DNA from 2 places in the Carnobacterium sp. GW821-FHT04C06 genome. Region 1 is predicted to be linked to the other one. Evidence: predicted binding sites of a transcription regulator. Region 1 holds the regulator's gene; the other holds the start of a gene.

Region 1 (7,984 bases):
ATTCTTGCTAACTACATTATCTGTCTGCTTTTTAAAATCGGCAACATCTTCTTGTTCTTGACCAAATGTTTTAATCACTTTAATGCCACTAATACTTTCCTGCGTCTTATCATTCATACTAGAAAACGCCGCCTGAGCACTTCTAAAACGAACATGTAGCTTTTGTCCTAAGATACGTGAAGCTACGGCTAGGAGTGGTAAAGGAATCAATGCAATCAGTGTTAAGCGCCAATCAACAAATAATGCCATTGCAACAATTGTAGCGCCTCCTGTAATCATTGAATCGGCCAATGTTAAAATCCCACCACCAGCTACCATTTGAATCGCAGATAAGTCATTCGTCGCATGTGCCATTAAATCTCCAGTACGATATTTTTGAAAAAAAACATGATCCATCTGTGTAAAATGTTTAAACAAATTCGTTCGTAAGGTTCGTTCTAATTTTGCGGCAGTTCCCCAAATGTTCACTCGCCAAATATACCGGAAAATATATTGTGCAATTGCTGCTGCTACTAAAATAATCAACCATTTTGTTAATGATTGAGCTGTCATTTTTCCAGCTGCGATTTCGTCAACAACCACCCCAATAATCCGAGGGGGAACCAATTGAACGATTGCCACTAAAATTAAAAAGAAAATCCCAATCATATATGATTTCTTTTCTTGTTTAAAAAACCAACCTAACTTTTTAAAGATTCCCATTCGTTTCTTTCACCTACCTATTTCTTTTATTTCAAATTTAACTTAGAGAAGTGCTTACTCATTATAATACTATCTGCACTTTTTAGCTAAACACATTTAATTTGTGGTTTATTGCAATAAAAAAACGAACAGAAAACCTCTGCCCGTTTGAAAGAATCCATAGACTCCAAAAAAAATTTAGAGTTTATTTTTTCTTATTCGCTTTTTCTTGTTGAACTTGCATAGAGGCCATCATCTGCTTAATTTTCTTTTCAGACGGTTTTTGACCCATTTGCATCATCAACATACGTAGCATATCCTCATTAACGGGAGGATTCTTTTTAAAGTAATCCATCATATAGTTTCTTGCGATAAAATACCCACCAACTAAACCTGCAATTAAAGCAAGTACAATTAATAAAATAGCGATTCCGATTGACATTTCCATTCACTCCTTTCGAGACTTCTCATTTATCAATTGTACTAGATTATTTGGTAAAAATAAATAGATACTGACTATTATTTCAAAAAAATGTGATTTTATGCAACATTAAGGCTACGAAAACATTGATTGAGAACTTAAAACAGGATTTCATACATTAAATAATGTTTATTCAAAAAAGTAACTAATAATTGTAACTATTGGAAAAATCAATAAAATTATTGTCCATGTAGAATTTTTGATAAAGAAAAATTTACTATATGTATCAAGTTTATATTGAACACCTTCCTCATCTGTTACTATTTTTATCCCCTCATCTTTTAAAAATTTCTTTGAAAAAAAATAATTTATTAATGCAGGTAAAAACATAGTGATTAATCCTACAAAACCGATTATTCGTAACAGTAAATTTCCTCTTTCTATTTCCAAATCCATAGTGACTCCTGCTAATATAAGTATAGGCGAATAACCTAAAAAAATTGCTAATGGAACTAATAAACCTCTTCTTTTCCAAATAAATATCATCATATTCATCCTCTCTAAAATTTTATTCACTTTTTTAATAATATTATTACGCCTAAGTATTCCCCTACATGAGAACATTTTATTCAAAACTAATTGCTATTAAAGTTCATTTCCTTTCATCACATACAGAATAACTACCCAATAAAAACCGATCGTTCTTTAATAATTAAACCATAAAAGTCTAAAAAATAAAATAGTAAAAATAAGTATTTTAAATCTTCGAGTATAACTACCTAAATGCCTATGAAAAAACATCATCTATTGAACTCACTATCTACTCGAGTCCAATAAATGATGTTTTATGTTTATAACTGGTTAAATGTATTTACGACGTTTTCAACTGTAAATCCATATTGTTCGATAACTGTATTTCCAGGTGCACTTGCACCATATTTATCAATGCCCAGCATTACGCCATCAAGTCCAACGTAACGTTCCCAACCAAAGGTTGCGCCCATTTCAATTGACATACGTTTTCTAACTGCTTTTGGCAAGACACTCTCTTTGTATGCTGCATCTTGTTTTTCAAATAAATCAAAACTTGGTAACGATACTACTGAAACATCTTTGCCTTGTTTTTTCAATTCTTTTTGTGCTTCGATTGCTAAGGCAACTTCAGAACCTGTTGCTATTAGAATTCCAGTTGGTTGATCACCATCTTGTGGAGAAATTACGTAACCGCCTTTAGCAACGTTTTTACGTGCATTTTCTTTTGTTCCAGGCAAGACAGGTAAGTTTTGACGAGTCAAGACTAATACTGTTGGGTGGTCAGTTGAGGTAATTGCTTGTTCCCAAGCAGCAACCACTTCATTTCCATCAGCTGGACGAATTACAGACAAGTTTGGCATACCGCGTAAGCTAGATAGTTGCTCTACTGGTTCATGAGTCGGACCATCTTCTCCTACAGCGATTGAATCATGTGTAAACACATACGTTACAGGTGCTTTTGAAATAGCCGCTAAACGAATTGCTGCACGTAAATAATCTGTAAATACAAAGAATGTTCCGCCATAAGTTTTTGAACCACCGTGTAATGAAATTCCGTTCATTGCAGCTGACATTCCAAATTCACGAACACCGTACCAAATGTTGCGTCCTTCATATTGACCTGGTTCAAAATCTTTTTCACTAGCAACCATTGTATTGTTTGAAGCAGATAAATCTGCAGATCCACCCCAGAAAAATGGAATAGCTTTTGACAATGCTTGAATGGTTTCACTACCTGTCACACGAGAAGCAGCACTTTCGCCTTCTTCGTAAACTGGTAATTCTTTATCCCAATCAGTTGGTAAGTTCCCAGACATTGCTAATTCAAATTGAGCAGCTAATTCTGGATATTCAGCTTTATATGAAGCGAACAATTCATTCCATTCACTTTCTGATTTAGCTCCTTGATCAATCATTGTTTCTTTAAAACGTGTAGCTACTTCATTTGGAACAGTGAACGCTGGATAATCCCAACCGTAAGCTTTTTTAGTCGCTTCGATTCCATCCATTCCAAGTGGTGCACCGTGAACTTTAGATGTTCCTTCATTTGGAGCACCAAAGCCAATCACTGTTTTTACTTCAATTAAAGTTGGTTTTTTAGTTTCTGCTTTTGCTGCTTCAATCGCTTTTTCGATTTCAGCTAGATCATTTCCATCTTTAACTAAAATATGTTGCCAATTATACGCTTCAAAACGTTTGCCTACATTTTCAGTAAAAGCTTTTGAAGTAGGACCATCTAATGAAATATCATTTGAATCATATAATACCACAAGTTTGCCTAGCTCTAAATGACCTGCTAAACTTGCTGCTTCAGCTGATACGCCTTCCATTAAATCTCCATCACCACATAAAGCATAGGTATAATGATCAACGATTTGATGATTTTCTTTATTATACGTTGCCGCTAGATGGGCTTCTGCCATTGCCATTCCGACACTATTTGCAATTCCTTGTCCAAGAGGACCTGTTGTTGCTTCAACACCATCTGTATGATGTACTTCTGGATGACCAGGGGTTAAGCTATCCCATTGACGGAAATTTTTCAAATCCTCCATTGATAGTTTGTAACCTGATAAATGTAACAAACTATATAATAGCATTGAACCATGTCCTGCTGAAAGTACAAAGCGATCGCGATTTACCCATGATGAGTTGCTTGGGTTTACGTTTAAATGTTTTGTCCATAGCGTGTACGCCATTGGAGCAGCCCCCATTGGTAAACCTGGGTGTCCTGAGTTTGCTTTTTGAATCGCATCCATACTTAGTGTTCTAATCGTGTTTACTGCAAGTTGGTCAGTTGTATCGAACAATTAAATCATCCTTTCAGTTTTAATATCTCTATTTTACTGTTTTAAATCGTTTTACGCAACGCTTTCATAGAATTATTGTATTTATTTTAACGATTAAACGCCAAATTTTAACAATTGATAAAGCGTTTTCTACTTATATGTCTCATTTCCTTCTTATTTTTAGCGGTCGTGTAATCCTTTTTCTTTTTGAATTTGCTTTAACTTTTCAGGAGTAACGTCTGTCCCATCATTGTCGACAACTTTCATTCCTTCGATATGATTTCTCATTCCACCGCGGAAAGCTTGTAAATATTCTTCTCTTAATTCTTTTTGTTCTTGTTGCTCTGATAAGCTGAGGGTTTCGCTCTTAGACTTATTGGCTAGCTCGTTAATTCGGGCTATTTTTTCTTTAGATAGCATTTAATTCACTCCATCTCGTTTCATTTGACCTCTTAACTATATCAAAAATTAAGCTGAAAATATATCCATTTGCCTAAAAATTAGTTTATTCTTACAAAGCTTTCAAGACACTAGGAATAGAAATTTAATTTTCACCGAACATCTGTTTGAATTCTGTGATTATTTATGGTATTCTATAGTTAAGAAAATTGATAAAGAAACGAGGTGCATTTAATCATGCGTAAAACTCCAGAATCTAGACAAATTGAAGTATTACAGTACATACATGAACAAGTTCAACTAAAAGGGTATCCCCCAACTGTTCGTGAGATTGGTACTGCTGTATCTCTTTCTTCAACGTCAACGGTACATGGCCACTTATCACGTTTAGAAAAAAACGGCTTTATTCAACGAGATCCTAGTAAACCTCGTGCTATTGAGTTAACTGCACTTGGATTGTCTAAACTTGGTGTCCCAATGGATAAGATTCCCCTTCTAGGAACCGTTACAGCTGGTGAACCGATATTAGCAGTTGAAGAAGCCACTGATTATTTCCCACTACCTCCTCATCTGCAATATGCAAATGAAGCGTTGTTCATGCTAACTATTCGTGGTGAAAGTATGATCAATTGTGGAATTTTAGATGGCGATGCTGTAATTGTTCGCAAACAATCAAATGCTGATAATGGCGATATCGTGATTGCTATGACAAGTGAAGATGAAGCAACTTGTAAACGATTCTTCAAAGAAAAAGATCATTACCGCTTGCAACCTGAAAACGATGGAATGGATCCGATTATTCTTAGTGAAGTAACCATTCTTGGAAAAGTTGTTGGATTATACCGGAGTCACATTTTTTAAGACTTTCAGAGTTTCCTTTATTAGGAAGCTCTTTTTTAATGCTTTTTAGTTGTCTCTACAAATAATTGTGCTAAACTTTGTATATAAGGCTTTTTTTATTCTCACATAAGGAGGTTAAGTGAAATGGTTGCATTATTGTTTTATTGGTTTAGCTTATTGATTCAAGTTGCTTGGATTCTTTTAAGTGTTGGTCTTTCCGTTATGTACTTACGCAATAAAGAAAATGGAAATTTATGGGCATTTGCTGTTTTGAATATTCTTTCAATTATTTATAGTGGCATTGTCATCTGGATTTATAACACTTGGGATTTCGGCATTCAAACATCTAATTGGTTTGCAATTATCGTTGGTATTTTAGTTGTTTTAACGATTATCGAGTTTGTCCTAGGACGCTCTCCTAAAAATCCAAAATCAATCGCATAAAAAGAATCCCCTTCAGGTTAGAATCAATCTAACTTGAGGGGGATTTTTATTTTAGTAGTCCATTAAAGTGAAGATATCGTATCCTTCAATTTGAGCACGACCATTTAAATCTGTTAATTCGATTAAGAAAGCTGTTCCTACAACAATTCCACCTAATTTTTCGATTAATTGAATCGTCGCTGCAATGGTTCCACCGGTTGCTAGTAAATCATCACAAACCATCACTTTTTGACCTGGTTTGATAGCGTCTTTGTGAATTTGCAAAACATCTGATCCATACTCTAAACCATAGCTAACTTCAACTGTTTCTCTTGGCAGTTTGCCTTTTTTACGAGCAGGAGCAAAACCGATTCCTAATTCATAGGCCACTGGGCAACCTACAATAAATCCACGAGCTTCTGGTCCAACGATCATTTCAACGCCTTTGTCTTTTGCGTATTTTGCAATTTCGTTAGTTGCATAACGATAAGCTTCTCCGTCTGCCATTAAGGGTGAAATGTCACGGAAAATAATTCCTTTTTCAGGGAAGTCTTTTACATCTGCAATATATTGTTTTAAATCCATCTATAAATCCTCCATTCAAATTTTACGAGGCTTCATTAATTTGTTGTTTTAACCAGATTTCTAATTCTGCAAAATGGCTGTACAGCAAGATTTTTTCGGCTTCTATTTGATTTAGTCGTTTTTGGTAATTTTCTGCATCAGACAACTCTTTTTTTGGAGCATCTTTGACATAGTTCATTACGCCATTGTCTATTGTAACAAATCCTAGTTCAAAAAACACGTTAATCATGAAAATTAATAAGTTATCTTTGATTTTTAGATAATTTGCTAAAATAGACAGCTTATGTCGAATATCAACATCTTTGTGTGTGGCTACGAATTTAAATAATTCTCCAAATTGTGTTCGGCTTGGCATCCCATTTAGGTAACTTTCTGATTCACTAAAAAAGGCAGTAACTAACTTTTCTGGTGTATTTCCCCGAATCGTTGACGAAATCCATTCTAATTCGTTTGGACAATCGATAAATACAAAGGTTGAATGTTGCGTTTTAAAAGCTTCAGCATCTTCTTTGGACTCAATCAAAACACTTTCACTGCCCATTGGAACTTTATCATTATGAGTTTGGTAGCTTTTCTTATTATAAAATAGATAACAAGCTGCGCCTTGTACCCAAAGACCTGCTGCTAAATTGCTCCCTCTCAAATCAACAACTTGAAGTCCGTCCATTGCAATATCTTCAAGCATCAACTGAGGCTTACGGTTGCCATTCCATTCATTTATAGAAAGCTTCCCTACCAATGACACTTCCGAATGGTTATTAATTTCATCAGCAACTGTGCCTAATTGAAATCCAATCACGTCTAAATTCACATTGTTTTTTGTTGCTTTGAGTTTTAAATGGGCATTGTTGCCACCAATTTTACGTATATCTTCTGCCTGAACATGTTCAAGTAAGAAAACAGGCTTTGGATTGTCTGTACCAAATGGCGCTAAACTAGCCAATTCTTCAATCGTTGCAACGGTGATATCTGTTAATTCAATCGTTTCATCAATTACTAGTTCTTCATTCAAGTTTCCGACTAAATCATGCGTTAACGCATACTGATTTAGTTGTGTTTGTAAGGTCTCAATATGTTCAATTGGCAGTGTTAGACCTGCTGCCATATGATGTCCACCAAAATGGGTGGTTAAATCTCGGACTTCATTAATTGCATCATACAAGTTATACGCGCTAATGCTCCGTCCAGAACCTTTAGCGATTCCATTTTCAGTGTCAATATTCAACACAAGTGCGGGTTTTCCTGTGGCACCAACAATTTTACTTGCAACAATTCCAAGTACACCTTCGTGCCAATCGGACTTCGCTAATAAATACACAGGCGGTGTTTCTTTCATTTCTGCAATCATTTGGAAGGCTTCTTCTGTAATTTTTGCCACAAAGGCTTGACGCTCTTCATTTTTTGTATTAATAAAGGTTGCAAGCTCGATTGCTTCTTCTTCATCAAAGGTCGTTAATAAAGCAACTGCTGGCCCTGCTTCACCTAAACGACCGACAGCATTTAGACGAGGCGCGATGGTAAAGCCAATCGTTTCTTCTGTAATGGTCTCTTTTTCTATTCCTGCAACTTTTGCTAATGCTAAAAAACCTAATCGTTCAGAAACTTTTAACATTTCTAGCCCTAAAATCACTAACGCTCGGTTCTCATCCGTCAATGAAACTAGATCAGCAATAGTTCCAATCGCTACTAGATCTACTAGTTCAGTTGGAAATTCGCCTAATAATGCGGTTGCTAGTTTGAAGGCAACACCTACTCCAGCTAATTCACCAAAAGGATACGCTCCTTGTGGATGTTTTGGATGAACAATTGCATA
Region 2 (7,984 bases), on a different contig from region 1:
CGATTTTGTTATGGATTTTGGCACAGTTAGCTATTATTGCAACAGATTTAGCTGAAGTTATTGGAGCAGCAATCGCATTAAAGTTACTTTTTGGAATTCCGCTATTATACGGTGTATTGATTACATCCTTAGATATTTTATTGCTCTTATTTTTACAGCACAAAGGATTCAAATGGATTGAACGGATTGTCATTACTCTAATGACGACAATTTTTATCTGTTTTTCAATTGAATTATTTTTAAGTAAACCAGAATTTAGAGAAATTATGGTAGGCTTTTTACCCCATACAGAAGTAGTAACGAATCCTAAAGTTCTGTATTTAGCATTGGGAATTCTCGGGGCAACGGTCATGCCACATAATTTATATTTACATTCGTCAATTGTCCAAAGTAGAGCCTATGAACGGACACCAGCAGGAAAAAAAGAGGCGACTAAATTTGCTTTTCTTGACTCAACGATTAATTTGACGTTTGCTTTATTAATCAATGCAGCTATTTTAATCCTTGCAGCGGCAACCTTCTATAAAACTGGGCAATACAATGTGGTTGGGATTGAAGATACGTATCAACTTTTGAATGGGACATTAGGTTCGAGTATTGCGAGTACGATATTTGCAGTTGCCTTATTAGCAAGTGGACAAAATTCAACTTTAACAGGTACCATGGCAGGGCAAATTATCATGGAAGGCTTCTTAAACTTAAAGATACCTGCTTGGTTAAGTCGTTTGGGAACGCGTTTATTTGCAATTGTTCCAGCTGTTATTGTAACGATTATTGCAGGACAAAGGGGAACGGATGAATTACTATTATTAAGTCAAGTAATTTTATCGATGCAGTTACCGTTTGCAATTTTTCCTTTAATTCAATTTACTAGTAATGAGCGTTTGATGGGGGATTTGAAAAACGGGAAAGTCGTCAATAGCCTAGCCTGGTTTATTGGTTTGTTGATTACAGGCTTAAACATATATTTACTAACAACATTCTTTTAAGAAAAAACAGGTAATGCTTGCCATTGCTTGTTTTTTTTGCAAAAAAAGTCACCTTCTATTGCTAGAAGATGACTCCAAAATATAAATTTTAAAAAAGAAATCCGGTGATGCCGTTTTCGCGTTCAGGTAGTGTTGATCCCGCATACATGCAGGTGGGCTCCGCTGTCAAATATCTAACTACCAAAGGTAAAGGCTTGTTATCCATTTGAATCAGTTTGGATCCCGAGGTCGTACTATTTGTTCGGTCAGCACATTTATTGAACAATTCGTACATCTCAGAATTCTTATCTTTATAGTAGCATATGCTTTTTTTATTTTCAAGTTTCAATGCTTAAAATCTGCCAATAATTCAAGTGAAAAAATTTTTAAGAACTATCAGGATTTCTTTTTCATTTTATTGATGGTGTCATATTGTCTAGCTAAACTATCTTCATATTTGCCAGTGTGATTTGGTTCAAAATAAACGGCATTTTTCAGCTTATCTGGCAAGTATTGTTGATTCACCCAAGCGCCAGGAAAAGAGTGTGGGTATTTGTAATCGACGCCACGGCCTAATTCCTTTGCACCACTGTAGTGAGAATCTTTTAAATGATCTGGAACGTCCCCACTTTTACCAGCACGAATATCGCTTAGTGCTGCATCAATCGCTACGTAAGTCGAATTTGATTTAGGGGAAAGGCATAAATCAACAACTGCATTTGCTAAAGGAATTCTGGCTTCCGGAAAGCCAAGTTTTTCAGCTGCTTGCACGGCAGTTACAGTTCTGGCAGCAGCAGCAGGATTTGCTAAGCCAATGTCTTCATAGGCAATCACCATTAGTCTTCGGGCGATGATAGGCAAGTCACCGGCTTCAACTAAACGCCCCATATAGTGAAGAGCAGCATTTACATCACTGCCGCGAACAGATTTTTGTAAAGCGGAAATGACATCATAATGAGCATCGCCATCTTTATCATGAGTCAGAGCTTTTCTTTGCAAGCATTCTTCAGCAATTTCAAGTGTAATTACAATAACACCATCTTGATTTGGTTTAGTTGAGCGAACGGCTAATTCTAAACCATTTAAAGAACTACGAACGTCGCCATTTGTTGCTCTAGCAAAATGAAGCATCGCCTCTGGGCTGATTTCAATAGTTAAACTGCCTAAACCTTTATCAGAATCTTTTATAGCTCGTTCTAATGCGGATTCAATCTCTTCAATTTGTAAAGGTTTTAATTCAAAGATTTGTGTTCTACTTCGAATCGCTGGGTTAATAGTAATATAAGGATTTTCAGTTGTTGCTCCAATCATAATTACGCGCCCATTTTCAAGGTGAGGCAATAAAAAATCTTGTTTAGGCTTATCTAAACGATGAACTTCATCTAGTAATAAAATAACAGTTCCGCTCATTTTTGCTTCTTCAACGACGATTTGTAAGTCTTTTTTTGAATCTGTTGCTGCATTTAACGTGCGAAATGCAAATTGAGTAGAACCCGCAATCGCACTGGCGATACTTGTTTTTCCAATGCCAGGAGGGCCGTATAAAATCATAGAGGAAAGCATTTTAGCTTCCACCATTCGTCTAATAATTTTGCCTTCTCCAACGAGATGCTGTTGTCCAACAATTTGGTCGATGTTTGTTGGCCGCATTCTAAAAGCTAAAGGTTGATTCATAGTAACCTCCTTATTAAAATAATCTTATTTCAATTATACCACTTTCTAACAAGAGCTTCCACAAAATAAGAACGTATGTTTAGTTTGGTGTGAAAGTCTAAAAATATTCAAAGGAAAGCGGTTAAATCAATGTTTTTCCTTACGTTTATCAAAAACTATGATATAGTAATTGGTGTATGGAGGGATAGAAATGGATATTTACAAACAGTTATTGTACATTTTAAGTTTTTCATTTTTAGGAGAAGTGTTGTCAAAAGTTTTCACTTTACCGATTCCAGGAAGTGTGATAGGGATGTTGCTCTTATTTTTAGCACTACAATTTAAGCTGCTAAAAGTAAAAGATGTGGAGACGGTTGGAGGCTTTTTGCTTGGAAATTTAAGTATTTTATTTTTACCAGCAGGAGTTGGTATTATGGTTTATTTTCCAGTAATTAAAGACACATGGTGGTTATTATTGATTATTTCGTTACTCACAACAGCTTTTACAATTGGTTTTGTAGGCTTAATCGTTCAAGGTGTAAAACGTAAATTTGAAGATAACAGTGTTGACTTACCTAAAGATAGAAAGGATGACGCAAAAAGTGTATCAAGAACTTACAAGTAATCCGATGTTTGGCCTTATCCTGTCAATTGCGATGTATTTAGGAGCCTTGGCTATTTTTAAGAGGTTTCCATTTCCATTATTGAATCCGCTCGTGTTAGCGACTATTTTTATTATTTTATTTTTAAAAATTACTAAGATTCCTTATGAAAATTATTACAAGGGTGGCGAAATTTTAAATATTTTAATCACGCCAGCTACTGTGGCCTTAGGTATCCCATTGTATAATACATTTCATTTATTAAAAAAACATGTTCGTTCAATTATGACAGGAATTTTACTTGGTACGATCACAAGTACTTTTTTTACAGGTATTCTTGCAGTATTATTTCACTTGAAAAAAGATATTATGGTATCAATCATGCCAAAATCAGTTACAACAGCAATAGCCTTAGGGATTTCTGAGAAAATGCACGGGATCGCAACGGTTACTCTCGTTATTGTAATTATTACAGGGATCATTGGTTCAATCATTGGACCTTCAATTTTGAAAGCTTTAAAAGTTACTGATCCAGTGGCCCAAGGAGTTGCCTTAGGCAGTGCTGCTCACGCAATAGGAACATCAAGAGCATTAGAATTAGGGCCAATTGAAGGGGCCATGTCAGGATTAGCAATCGGAGTGACAGGAGTAGTAACAGTTTTCGTTGCGCCTTTAATGACACAACTTGTATTAGCCCTGTTTTAAGCTAATTTAAAACAAGATTTTAAGTTCATTTGACTTGAAATTTTGTTTTTTTTTAACTTTAAAAGGAGTTTTATTTATCTTACCTTCATTTCTATTTGAGAATATCTAAAGAATTGATTAAAATAAGGTGCAATTTGGTCCGTTTTTTGAGATAATAAGTAGTGACTTTAATGAAAAGTGAATAGCATCTTGTAAATAGAACCATTAAAAGAAATAAGTAGTAAATGTATGATGCAGAAAGGAGTTCATCAATGACCGATTCATCGAAAAGACCCAACATCAAATTGTCTTTTAATCCAGTTCCACTTGAAGAAACGAAAGAAATCACCAATCAAATGGTGGATCATGTAAAAGAGACATTAAATGAATTGATTACCGACTCCGTGTCAAAAGTGAATTCAGAAAACCTGAAACGTTTTGAAGAAAAAGAAGCAGCTCTTGAAAGAGAATATCAAGAAGCATTAAATGAATTAGTGACTGAATATGAAGAAAAGAAACGTACTCTAGAAAAGCAAATTGCCATTAAAGAGCAAGCTATTTTAAGAGATGCTAAATTACAAGCAGAATCGATTTTACAAAAGGCCTTTGATGAATCTAATGAAATGTATGGTTTTGTTCAAAATGAAATTACTGAACTAAAGGATCAATTAATTGTTTATCAAAAAGAAATGGAACAAGAAAAAATTCGTCAAGACAGTGAATTAGCAAACCGATTAGACGAATTAAATAAAATATATGAAGCAAAACACCGCCAATTAGAAGAGGAACTTGTTGAAAGAGAACAAGCGCTATTAAAAGACGCCAAAATCGAAGCGGAAAAAACAAAAAATGAAGCTAAAAAAGAGTCAACGGAATTATTAGATGAAACAAAAGTCGAAGTACAAGATTTAAAAGAACTTGCAACTTCTGAGATTATATCTGATAAAGCAGCTCATCAAGCCAAAGTCTCAGATGATTTTTTACGTCTGAATAAAGAGAAAGAGTGGTTCTCATTGTATCAAGAGCAAGTAGAAGAGCGTTATGCTGATAAAGAACAAAAACTCTATCAAAAAACTCAAGCAGAATTAGATCAATTAGAATTAAAAGTTCATGAATTGCAAAACCAAACAGATTTTTATCAGGATATCGATGAACAACGCAAAGAAAAATCATTTTCAACAGGTTTATACATCTGTTTGATTGCGGCAGTCAATGTGATTTTATTGAGTGTCTTTCGTCAAGCCACAGTTATTCTACCAATTTTAACAGCTATTTTAGGATGTTACTTGATCTACACCACATTAACAGATGGTCGTTTTGAAAAGAAAACAAAAAAAGTAGCGAAGAAAAATGAGTGGTTGATTGAAAAAAATGATCAATTCAAAAAACAAATTCAAGATTTAGAAACTCAAATAGCGGATCTAACAGCTGAAAACAGCTCATTAGCTGAAAATATTCAAACACATGCTGAATTAATCAAAACAGTTCAATCGTTAGAAGTTCAATTAGAAGAAGAACAAATTGATCGTAAATTGATTGAGTCTGAAAATATGAATTTGCGTCAACGATTGATGGAAAATAAATAGGGAATTCTTTAAGACCTCTTAACTTTAGATTAAGGGGTTTTTTATTATTTCTATAGTTAGATGATAATAAGTGACAACTTTTCAACAATTTAATTAAATCCTGTAATTATTAGAAAGATACAAGTTCAATACTTTTGAAATTAGAAACGAGTAAGTTATAATAAGTAAGTGATAAATTTATTAAAAGGAGTCTAGGGATATGACGGAACAATCTTCCTATGAAAAAGTAAAAGAATTTCATGACGTATTTCATCCTGCTAAAAATATAGAGCCAACGGCTTTTACGCCAGAAGAAGCACTACATAGAGCCTCATTTACGACAGAAGAAATGATTGAGTTTTTATATGCGAGTGTAGGCGGAAACGAAGCAGACTTCGATCAATTAATAAATCAGTGGAAAGGTGAGATTGAAAAAACACTCACAAAAATTAAAACGGAGCAAAAACCAGTTGAAGATATCTTAATTGGACAAGTAGATGCCCTAACGGATGCAACTTATTTTAATTATGGTTCATTTGTATTAATGGGCGTGAATCCAACACCTATTTTTAATATTGTTCATAAAGCCAATATGGGAAAACTATTTCCAGATGGCCGGCCACGGTATCGACCTGACAACGGAAAAGTAATGAAACCTGATAATTGGGAACAAGATTTTGCACCAGAACCAAAAATTAAAGCTGAAATTATCAATCAAAAAAATAATAAGTAGAGGTTTAAACGAATGACTCAACTATCAGAACTATTAAAAAAAGCAGCACTTGGACCAGCCTTCAATGAAGGGAAGTTTGGGATTGAAAAAGAAGGACTACGAGTAACAGAGTCTGGTAAATTAGCCTTGACTCCGCATCCAACGATTTTTGGGAATCGTAGCTATAACCCTTATATTCAAACCGATTTTAGTGAGTCACAATTAGAATTGGTAACCGCACCAACTGAATCGACTCAGACAATGAATCGTTGGCTAATGGCGATTCATGATGTCGTTGAACGCTCATTACCACTAAACGAATATATTTGGCCAATGAGTATGCCCATCGGATTGCCAGCAGAAAGTGATATTCAAGTAGCTCAATTTGACGATCCTACAGCAGTGGCTTATCGTGAACATTTAGCTGAAAAATATGGAAAGAAAAAGCAAATGGTTTGTGGCATTCATTATAACTATGAAATCAATGAAAAATTATTGATAGCTTTATTTAAACAACAAACCGCAATTACTTCTTTAATTGAATTTAAGTCGCATGTCTACATGAAATTAGCAAAAAACTTTCTTCGTTACAGGTGGTTATTGACGTATTTATTAGGTGCCTCCCCAGTTGCAACCGATGATTTTTATACCGATAAAGAACAGCCATTGAATACCTATGTTCGAAGTATTCGTAGCAGCCATTATGGTTATGTGAATTCAGAAGATGTCAAAGTGTCTTTTGAATCATTAGAAACGTATATTTCCGATATTCAGCAGCTTGTAGCAACAGGTGTGCTAAGTGAAGAAAAAGAATTCTATTCTCCAGTTCGAATTCGCGGGACAAAAAAAGTTAAGGAATTGGCTTCAAAAGGGATTCAATATTTAGAATTTCGGATATTTGATTTAAATCCGTATGCAGCATTTGGAATGACAGAAAAGGATATGGAATTTATTCATCTCTTTTTAATGACGTTGATTTGGCTAGATGAGACGGCGACTGTTTCAGATATTGAAAAAGGTAAAAAATACAATGAAGCAACTGCCTTAGCTCATCCTTATGAAATTTCAGCCTACCAAGCAGAAGGCCTAGCGTTAGTTGAGAAGATGCAAGAAATGATTGCGACACTTTCACTATCAACCGAACAAGCAGCATTAGTTGAAGAAGCTAAAAGACAATTGCTTGAACCTAAAGAAACCATTGCTGGACGCTTAGTAACGGATATTGAAAAACAAGGCTCTTATCAACTGGTAGGGTTAGCGTTGGCAAAACAATATAAAGCAGAAGCCTTAGAAAAAAGCTACAACTTGAGAGGTTTTGAAGGAATGGAATTGTCTACTCAATTATTGATGTTTGATAGTATTCAAAAAGGAATTGAAGTGGAGATTTTAGATGAAAGCGAACAGTTTTTAAAGCTGACTCATGAAGATCATGTAGAGTATGTTAAAAATGCCAATATGACTTCTAAAGACCAATACATTGCCCCTTTAATTATGGAGAATAAAGTAGTCACAAAGAAAGTTCTTGAATCAGCAGGTTTCCATGTACCCGCGGGAGCAGAATATGAAACTCCTGAAGAAGCAAAATCCGATTATTGGAATCATCAAGACAAGGGAATTGTAATTAAGCCAAAATCAACCAATTATGGACTAGGAATTTCAATTTTTAAAGATGGAGCATCAAAAGAAGATTATGAATTAGCAGTAGACATTGCCTTCAAAGAAGACCGTGCCATTTTAGTGGAAGAATTTATTGACGGAACTGAATATCGCTTCTTTGTTTTAGGAAACGAAACCCGCGCA

Evidence for each region. The regulator LexA, encoded in region 1, represses DNA repair genes until DNA is damaged. The targets are predictions, from matches to a motif close to CNAACANNTGTTNG.
Region 2: a site for LexA is predicted at 2,711-2,724, ahead of AC07SW_RS01825 (replication-associated recombination protein A). Genes of this name have one in related genera too.

The regions. Positions count from the first base shown of each region.
Region 1 covers NZ_JBWKTN010000005.1:96,398-104,381, forward strand. Annotated here, with positions in the region: gene AC07SW_RS09880 (ABC transporter ATP-binding protein) at 1-702, opposite strand, end outside; gene AC07SW_RS09885 (YneF family protein) at 887-1,123, opposite strand; gene AC07SW_RS09890 (hypothetical protein) at 1,292-1,651, opposite strand; gene tkt (transketolase) at 1,954-3,945, opposite strand; gene AC07SW_RS09900 (DUF896 family protein) at 4,105-4,344, opposite strand; gene lexA (transcriptional repressor LexA) at 4,561-5,184, shown strand; gene AC07SW_RS09910 (hypothetical protein) at 5,308-5,607, shown strand; gene AC07SW_RS09915 (adenine phosphoribosyltransferase) at 5,659-6,171, opposite strand; gene recJ (single-stranded-DNA-specific exonuclease RecJ) at 6,194-7,984, opposite strand, start outside.
Region 2 covers NZ_JBWKTN010000001.1:377,403-385,386, reverse strand. Annotated here, with positions in the region: gene AC07SW_RS01830 (Nramp family divalent metal transporter) at 1-989, shown strand, start outside; gene AC07SW_RS01825 (replication-associated recombination protein A) at 1,365-2,642, opposite strand; gene AC07SW_RS01820 (CidA/LrgA family protein) at 2,833-3,246, shown strand; gene AC07SW_RS01815 (LrgB family protein) at 3,212-3,928, shown strand; gene AC07SW_RS01810 (coiled-coil domain-containing protein) at 4,180-5,493, shown strand; gene AC07SW_RS01805 (pyrophosphohydrolase domain-containing protein) at 5,693-6,205, shown strand; gene gshAB (bifunctional glutamate--cysteine ligase GshA/glutathione synthetase GshB) at 6,218-7,984, shown strand, end outside.